Regions from separate parts of the Kitasatospora sp. NPDC058492 genome, predicted to be linked through region 2. Evidence: riboswitches for the same ligand, from Rfam matches in the RefSeq annotation. Region 2 holds a riboswitch; the other holds the start of a gene.

Region 1 (4,282 bases), on a different contig from region 2:
GGATCACCGCGAACGCCAAGGGCGACCCGGCGGCACCGGACGAGCCGGCGGCCCCGGCACCCTCGTGGGCGGCGGCGAGCGAACCGCCGCCCAGCACCGCGAACATCACCCCCGCCAGGCCCGTCAGCAGGACGTTGCCCAGCGCGTCGCTCATCTGCAGGGCCGCCGAGTTCACCCCGGCGTCCTCCGGCGCGGAGAGCTTCATCATCAGCACGCTGACGCTCGCGACCGTCAGTCCCATCCCGATGCCGCCGATACCCCAGGCCACCGCCGCCACCCAGGCCGGCACCGCCGGGACCAGCACCAGCGCGGCGCCCGCGATCGCCACTGCGGTCAGCACGAACCCGCCCCGGATCATCGCCTCGCGGTAGCGCTCGGCCCCCGGCCGCCCCTGCAGCCAGGAGCCCAGCGCCCAGGTGAGCCCGCCGCTGGTCAGGGTGAGCCCCGACATCGTCGGCGAGAGGCCGCGCTCGGTGGTCATCATCAGCGGGACGAAGGCCTCGGCCCCGAGGAACGCCCCGGCCGCCAGTCCGCGCAGCAGGATCACCGCCGGCAGCCCCCGACCGGCCCGCAGGGTCCGCTCGGGCAACAGCCCCAGGACGGCCGGCACCAGCAGCGCCGCCCCGACGGTCCCGGGGAGCAGCCCGATCAGGTCGTGCCGCCCGCCCGCGTACTGCAGCAGGCCGGCACCGAGCGCCGCCATCGCGGCCAGCAGGGTGCGCCGGCGGTCGAACTCCGCGCCCCTGGCCACCGGGTGCTCCCGCTCGGAGCGGGTCAGCGCGGGGCCCATCACGGCCAGCGGCAGCAGGATCAGCACCGGCACGGCCAGGAACACCCAGCGCCAGCCGAGGTGCTGGGTGATCGCGCCGGAGACCAGCGGCCCGATGATCGAGGGCAGCACCCAGGCCGAGGAGAAGGCCGCGAACACCGCCGGTCGCAGCCGCTCCGGGTAGGCCCGGCCGACCACCACGTACAGCGCGACGATCACCAGCCCGCCGCCCAGGCCCTGGACCGCCCGCCCGGCCACGAACACCCACATGCCCGGCGCCGTCCCGGCCACCACCAGGCCCACGCCGAACACCGCGATGCCGGTGAACAGCGGCTGCAACGGCCCGCGCCGGTCGCACCACTGCCCGGAGACGACCAGCGCGAACAGCGTGGTGGTGAAGTAGCCGGAGAAGGCGAAGGCGTACAGCCCGATGCCGTTCAGCTGGCGGGCCGCGGTCGGCATCGCGGTGTTGACGGCGGTCGCCTCGAAGGCGATCACCAGGACCACCGACACGATCCCCAGCGTCAGAGCGCGGTAGCGGCCACTGAGGACCCCGCCACCGGGGTCGGGTTCGGAGGGTATCGGGGCGGAGTCGACCGAGGTGGGGGAGGCAGTGGTCATACGTAACATCGTAAGGGCCGTCTGGCTTCATGACCCCTGACCCGAGTCGGTGATCAGCTAGTCCGCAGGGCTTAGGACCAGGGTCAGGGGGAAGCTCAGCCGGCGGTCAGTGGAGCACCTTCAGGCCGACCACGCCGGAGACGATGAGCAGCAGGCAGCCGATCCGGGCCGCCGTCACCGCGTCCCCCAGGACGGCCATGCCGTAGAGCGCGGTGCCGACCGCGCCGATGCCGACCCAGACCGCGTAGCCGGTGCCGATCGGAATGGTGCGCATCGCGTACGCCAGCCCGCCCATGCTCAGCAGCAGGGTCACACCGAAGACGAGGCTGGGGGTGAGCCGGGAAAAGCCCTTGGACGACTCCAGGGCCACCGCCCACACGGTCTCCAGGACACCCGAGATGATCAGAACGAGCCATGCCATGACGGCCTACCTCCGCAGTCCACAGCGGCCGGATTGCCGCTGAACTGCGCCGTCTTGTCGTCACCGGGTACGACGCGCTCGTCCGGGGCGGCCGGGCAACCGACCACCTGGTTCCGACCGTAGCACAAGCCGCCATACAGAATTTACATTCCACCGTTGACGGCCCCCCGCGCATTCCGCCACTATGAATTCACTGGCCGTGTGCCCGAGCGGCTTAGGGAACCGTCTGCAAAGCGGTGTACACGGGTTCGATTCCCGTCATGGCCTCGCCGGAAATGGAATTGCCGGTCGACATTCCGTCGACCGGCAATTCCTTTTTCCGCCATTTCCGGGGCGGTCGGCCGAAACCGCCGCCCCCGCCCGTCAGACCGCGACCGCGTCCTCCGGCCGGATCGGCAGCCGGCCGACCGGCAGGCCGGTGGCCGCCCGGACGGCGGCGGCCACGGCCGCCGGGGCGACCACCGCGGGGGCGGCGCTGACCGCCTTGGCCCCGAAGGTGGCGACCACGTCCCGCTCCTCCAGCAGGGCGGCGATCCGCACCTGCGGGGTGTCCAGCGCGGTGGGCAGCCGGTAGCCGGTGAGCGAGGGGTTCAGCAGCACGCCGCCCTCGGTGCGCAGGTCCTCCAGCAGCGCCAGGCCGACGCCCTGGGCCACGCCCGCCTCGATCCGGTCCTCGATCTGCCGCGGGTTCAGCGCCCGGCCGACGTCCTGGGCGACCGTCATCTCGACCACCCGGACGGCGCCCAGCTCGATGTCCACGTCCACCACCGCGCGCATCGCGCAGAACGCGATCGACACGAAGGCGTCGCCCTGCCCGGACTCGTCCAGCGGCTCGGTGGGGTGCGGGCGGCACTGGGCCGTCGCCCAGAGCTCCTTGCCCTCCAGCGCCTCGGCGACCGGCATGCCGAGCACCCCGTCGTACGAGGTGATCTTGCCGTCGGCGATCTGCAGCAGTTCCACCGACATCCCGAAGTTGGCGGCGATCGGCTGCAGCAGCTGGTGGCGGACCATCAGCGCGGCGCGCTCGACGGCGCCGCCGGAGACCCAGGTGTGCCGGCCGCGGGCGGAGGGACCGGCGATGGACTGGTCGCTGTCGGCCGGCGCGATGTACACCTCGCTGACGCCCAGCACGGTCTGCACGATCTGCCGGGCCAGCGTGGCGAAGCCCTGTCCGGAGTCGACGGCCGCGCAGATCACCGTGGCGTGGTCGCCGCTGACCCGCACGGTGGCGGTGGAGACCTCGTCCTCGCCCTCGGCGCCGAGCATGTGCACCATGCCGACGGCGTAGCCGATCCCGCGCCGCACCGCCGCCGGGTCGCCGGCGCCACCGGGTCCGCCCGGCAGCAGCCACTCGGCGTCCGGGTCGTCCACCGGCAGGGCCGGCAGCGGCTCGGCCGCGACGGCCTCCAGCAGCGCGCCGACCGGCGCCGGGCAGGTGACGGCCTGTCCGGTGGGCATCGGGTCACCGGTGGCCATCGCGTTGCGGCGGCGGATCTCCACCGGGTCCACGCCGATCCGGGCGGCCAGCTGGTCCAGCTGCGACTCGTAGGCGAAGCAGGCCTGCAACGCGCCCTCGCCGCGCATCCGCCCGGCCGGCGGGTTGTTGGTGCGCACCGCCCAGGCGTCCACGAAGACGTTCGGGCAGACGTACGGGCCGACCGAGAACGCGGTGGCGGCGGCCAGCGCCTCGGCGGAGACGTCCGCGTACGCGCCGCCGTCCAGCAGGATCTGCGCCTCGACCTTCACCAGGGTGCCCTCGGCGTCGGCGTGGTGGCGGTAGCGCAGCAGCGCGGGGTGGCGCGAGGGGTGGGTGTGGAAGGACTCCTCGCGGGTGAGGGTCATCTTCACCGGGCGGCCGGTGCGCAGCGCCAGCAGCGCCAGGGTGACCTGGAAGGAGAGGTCCTCACGGTCGGTGGTGGCCCCGGGCACGCCGGTGACCACCAGCCGGACCCGGTCGGGCTCCAGACCGAGGCAGGCGGCGGTGCGGTCGCGGTCGCCGTGCGGGTCGGTGGAGGACAGGTGCAGTTCGACGCCGCCGTCCGGGCGCGGCACGGCCAGCCCGGCCTCGGCGCCGAGCGGGGCCGGGTCCTGACGGCCGACCTGGTAGAGGCCCTCGATGATGATCTCGCCGGCCGCGTCCGGATCCCCGGTGCGCAGCGGCAGGTGGCGGAACAGGTTGCCGTCCGGGTGCAGCGACGGGGCGGTGAAGGCCTGCTCGGGGTCGGTGACGGCCTCCAGCGGCTCGTAGTCGACCGCGATCAGACCGACCGCCAGCCGGGCGGTGTCCGGGTGGTCGGCGGCCACCGCGGCGATCGGCTCGCCGTGGTGGCGCACCACGCCCGCGGCCAGCACCGGCCGGTCGGCGACGATCGGCCCGGCCGGGGCGCCGTCCGGGGCGCCGTCCGGACCGGGCGGCAGGTCGGCGGCGGTGACCACGGCGTGCACGCCGGGCAGCGCCAGCGCCGCCGCGG
Region 2 (4,282 bases):
CTGGTCGCCGCCGGCACTCTCCTCACCACCCGCCTCCCCCGGGAGGCGCCGGCACCCTGAATCGGCTCCGGCTGCCGTACGGTGGCCGGAGCACTGGAGGAGAGTCCATGAACCCCGAGCGCTACCGTCTTCTCGAAGAGGCCCGGCGCAGTCTCCCGGACGGCTACAAGGTGGAGTTGTCCGGCGACATCATCGTCATGCAGGCGTCACCGTCGTCGGTCCACCAGCTGAACCTCGCGCTGGTCCAACGCCAGTTCGAGGCGCACTGCCCTCCCGGCTACTTCCCCACCGGGAACAGTGATCTCTCCTCACCCGAGGTCGGCTCCGTGCGCAATCCCGACCTCACGTACCTGCCCGAGGACGTCATCGACCTGGCCGGCCACGACATCCCCGCCGAGCTGGCCCTGATCGCCGTCGAGATCGTCTCCCCGTCCAATCCCGAGAACGACTGGACGGGGAAGGTCCGCGACTACCCGCGCATGGGCTTCCCGCTCTATCTGATCGTGGACCCGCGGCAGCGGACGGCCACGCTGTTCTCCGAGCCGAACCACGACCGGTACCACACGAGGACCGAGCGGGAGTTCGGCGAGACGATCAGCGTTCCCGATCCGTTCGGCTTCGAACTGGACCTCGCGCGGCTCGTCCCGTACAAGGACTGATCGCCGAGCGCCTGACCGATGGGCTCAGGCGCTCGGCCAGAGGATCAGGTCGGGCAGGGCGTGCCGGCGCGGCCGGTCGCCGAGGTCGGCGAGTGCGGTGCGGATGGCCCGGAGGTGTCCGACGGTCAGTTCCAGGGGCGGCTCGTCGGGCTGGTGGGTCGTGCGGATGGGGTAGTCGACGCCGGGGGTGCGGGTCATCTCGATGTGGCAGCCGAGCAGATGCGTCACGGGGCGGCGTTCGGCGAAGTCGATCAGCCGGTCGACGGTGCGGGTGAAGGCCGGCCAGTCGTCGATGTAGAGGCGGCCCGGGTAGACGGTGTCGCCGGTGAGCAGCAGGCCCGTCCACGGGTCGTAGTAGGTGACGGCCGCCGGGTGGTGGCCCGGGGTGGCCAGGCATTCGAGCACCCGGCCGCCGCCGAGGTCCACCCGCGCGACGGCGTCCGGGTCCTGGTCGAAGCCGAAGTACGGCCAGGCCGTGGCCGGGTCGGCGCCGACCAGGGTCGTCGCGGGCCGGTCGGCGAACTGCCCGTCGCCCGCGACGTGGTCGCCGTGCGGGTGGGTGTGCAGGACGAGCAGCCCGTAGCCGTCGCGGGGGTTGTCGGCGAGCCACCGGTCGATGAGCCCGTCGACCACGGTGCGCAGCGGGAAGTACGCGGCGGAGGCGGTGGCCCCGGTGTCGATCAGGACGGCCCGCTCGCCCCCGAACAGCAGGAACAGGAACGGCGCCTCGTAGTTGACCGCCTTGTTCTGCCGCAGGATGACGGTGTGCTCGTCGTACGCGTGGACCTGGATGTCCGGGTCCGTGTTGTGCTTCGCGGACGGGGATCCGTGGATCCACCGCACGTCGAGCGGACGGGCGATCGGGGCACCGGCGGCCATGACGTCTCCCTGGGTGCGTCGTCTTGGCGGGCCGGGTACGGCGCACATCTCGTCCGGGGCGGTCACCGGCGCGCCGCCACCGGGACGCTAGCACGCCCCCGTCGCCGCGCGCCGGTCCGCCGATTCGTCGATTCGCCGATTTGCCGGGAACCGTCAGGCACGCCCCAGCAGGTGCGCCAGCCCGTCCGCCAGCCCGCCGCGCCAACAGGCGTAGTCGTGGCCGCCGTTGAACTCGCGGTACGCGAGGTCGTAGCCGCGGGCGGTGAGGACGTCGCGCAGGTGGCGGTTCTGCGGGAGCAGCATCCACTCCTGGAGGCCGACCTCGACGTAGAACCGGGCCTCCCGCCTTTGCTCGCGGGCGAATTGGCGGGTCAGCCACTCACTGCCCTCGTCGAACTCCGTCTCGTCCGGCCACCAGAAGGAACCGGACTGGCAGAGCGCGCCGCCGAAGCGGTCGGGGCGTCGGAACGCGGCGAAGGCGGCGGTGAGGCCGCCCGCGCTCTGGCCGGCGATGACGGTGCCGGCCGGGTCGGTGGTGGTGCCGAACTCGGCTGCCGCCCAGGGGAGGAGGCGGTCGGCGAGGAGGTCGACGAAGGCCGGGTTGCAGCTGAGGTCGTCGGGGCGGCAGGGGCCCATGGTGTGGACGAGCAGGGCGACGGTGGGCGGGATGGCGCCGTCCGCCGCGAGGTTGTCGAGGGTGTCGCCGACCGACAGCACCTCGCCCCACATCTCGCCGTCCAGCAGCACGGCCACCGCGAACGGCCCGCCACCGGCGGACGCTCCGCCACCGGCGGGGAGGTGGACGTCCACCCGCCGCCCGGCCACCTCGTGGGCCACCGTCCGCCCGCGCGGCACGCCGTCGCGCCGCCGGGCGTACGGCTGGGCGGGGGCGTCGGGCAGGCTGAGCACGGACGACGGGTGGCGCCCGTCGCGGGCGGGCAGCCGGGGGGCGGCGTCGTGCGGGTCGGGGCGGGCGTGGTCGAGGACGCGCAGCCAGTCCGCCCGGGTGGTGCCGGGGGCGTCCCCCCGGAACGGGTACAGCTGGTAGGACGCCCGGTGGTCGGCGCGCAGCCGGTAGGTGATCGACCAACGGCCGTCGTCGCGGCGGGTCATCAGGTGCGGGGCGAGGTCGCCGGCGTGCCGGTCCTTGTCGGTGACGGTGTGCAGGAGCGCGAGCACGCCGTCGCACGACGCGTCCTCGTGCACGAAGGTGACCAGGCGGTAGGCGGGGTCGGCCGGATCGGGCTCGACGAGGGGAAGGGTTTCCATCTGCGGGACTCCTCGGGGAGGTTAGGCGGGGGTGCCCTTGCGGCCGAGCAGCACCCAGAGCAGGAAGGGGCCGCCGAGGACGGTGGTGACGATGCCGACGGGGATCTCCACCCCGCCGATCAGCACCCGCCCCACGGTGTCGGCGAGCACGACGAGGACGGCGCCGGTCAGTGCCGAGCCGAGGACCGGTACGCGCGCCGGCCCGGCCAGCCGCCCGGCGATCACGGGCGCGGCCAGCGCGACGAAGCCGACCGGCCCGCACACGCCGACGGCCAGTCCGGCCAGCGCGACGGCCAGCAGCAGGCAGCCGAGCCGGACCCGGCCCGGGTCGACGCCCAGCGAGGCGGCCACGCTGTCGTCGAAGCGCAGCACCGCCAGCCGCCGGGCCGCCGCCAGCGCGAGCGGCACGAGCACGGCCAGCCCGATCAGGACCGGGGTGGCGACGGCGTAGTCCCGCCCGTTGAGGCTGCCGGAGGTCCAGACGTACAGCGAGCCGGCCGAGTTGAGCGAGCGGCGGGCGAGCGCGACCTGGATGACGGCCGAGGCGAGCGCGGACATCGCGAGGCCGACGACCAGCACCCGGTAGCCCTGCGCGCCGAGCCCGCCGGAGACCAGGGTGACGACCAGGACGGCGGCCAGCGCGCCGAGCGGGCCGGCCCACCAGGCGCCGAAGGTGCCGGAGACGGTGGCGGAGATCAGGACGGCGGCGGTGGCGCCGTCGTTGACGCCGAGCAGTTCGGGGGTGGCGAGGCGGTTGCGGGCGAGGGTCTGGGTGAGGCAGCCGGCCAGGCCGAGGGCGGCGCCGGCGGCGAGCCCGGCGACGATCCGGCCGAGCCGGAACTTCTGCACCAGCAGCACGTCCAGCCGGTCGCCGTAGCCGAACACGGCCTGGAGGGTGCGGCCGAGGCCGAGTTCGCTCTGCCCGGCGTGGGCGGACACGACGACGACGGCGAGCAGCGCCGCGGCCAGGGCGAGCGAGGCGAGCAGCGCCCGGCGGGGGAGCAGCAGCGACCAGGCGCCGCGCCGCAGCACCAGGTCGGGTTTGGGCGCGGGCGGCTCGGACCGCCGGACGGGGGCGGGCTCGGCCGGATCGGCCATGCCGAGCGCGGCGGTCCGGCGGGAGCGGACGATCGCGATCAGCGCGGGGGCGCCGACCAGGGAGACGATCACCGACACCGGCGCCTCGAACGGGCGGGCCACCACCCGGGCCAGCACATCGGCCCCGGTGAGCACGGTGGCGCCGAACAGCCCTGCGAGCACGGTGAGTTGCCCGACCCTGGGGCCGGCGACGGCCCGCCCCAGGAACCCGGCGAGCAGGCCGAGGAAGGAGATCGGGCCGGCCAGTGCGACGGCCGAGGCGGTCAGCAGGGTGACGGCGAAGGCGACCGCGGCCCGGGTGGCGCCGGGGCGGTGGCCGAGGCCGCGGGCGAGGTCGTCGCCGAGCGCGAGCGCGGTGAGCGGCCGGGTGGCGAGCA

The links. A riboswitch is a leader RNA that binds a small molecule or an ion and turns the genes downstream of it on or off. The one in region 2 is predicted to bind guanidine.
Region 1: linked by a shared signal. The riboswitch ahead of ACFWPI_RS35560 (multidrug efflux SMR transporter) and the one ahead of ACFWPI_RS04490 (MBL fold metallo-hydrolase) in region 2 are both predicted to bind guanidine.

Annotation. Positions count from the first base shown of each region.
Region 1 is NZ_JBHXMU010000084.1:6,934-11,215, reverse strand. It holds gene ACFWPI_RS35565 (MFS transporter) at 1-1,390, opposite strand, end outside; gene ACFWPI_RS35560 (multidrug efflux SMR transporter) at 1,497-1,811, opposite strand; guanidine-III (ykkC-III) riboswitch at 1,855-1,921, opposite strand; tRNA gene ACFWPI_RS35555 (tRNA-Cys) at 2,007-2,078, shown strand; gene ACFWPI_RS35550 (xanthine dehydrogenase family protein molybdopterin-binding subunit) at 2,175-4,282, opposite strand, start outside.
Region 2 is NZ_JBHXMU010000004.1:159,555-163,836, reverse strand. It holds gene ACFWPI_RS04500 (DHA2 family efflux MFS transporter permease subunit) at 1-60, shown strand, start outside; gene ACFWPI_RS04495 (Uma2 family endonuclease) at 108-659, shown strand; gene ACFWPI_RS04490 (MBL fold metallo-hydrolase) at 684-1,538, opposite strand; guanidine-III (ykkC-III) riboswitch at 1,551-1,611, opposite strand; gene fes (enterochelin esterase) at 1,692-2,807, opposite strand; gene fhuB (Fe(3+)-hydroxamate ABC transporter permease FhuB) at 2,829-4,282, opposite strand, start outside.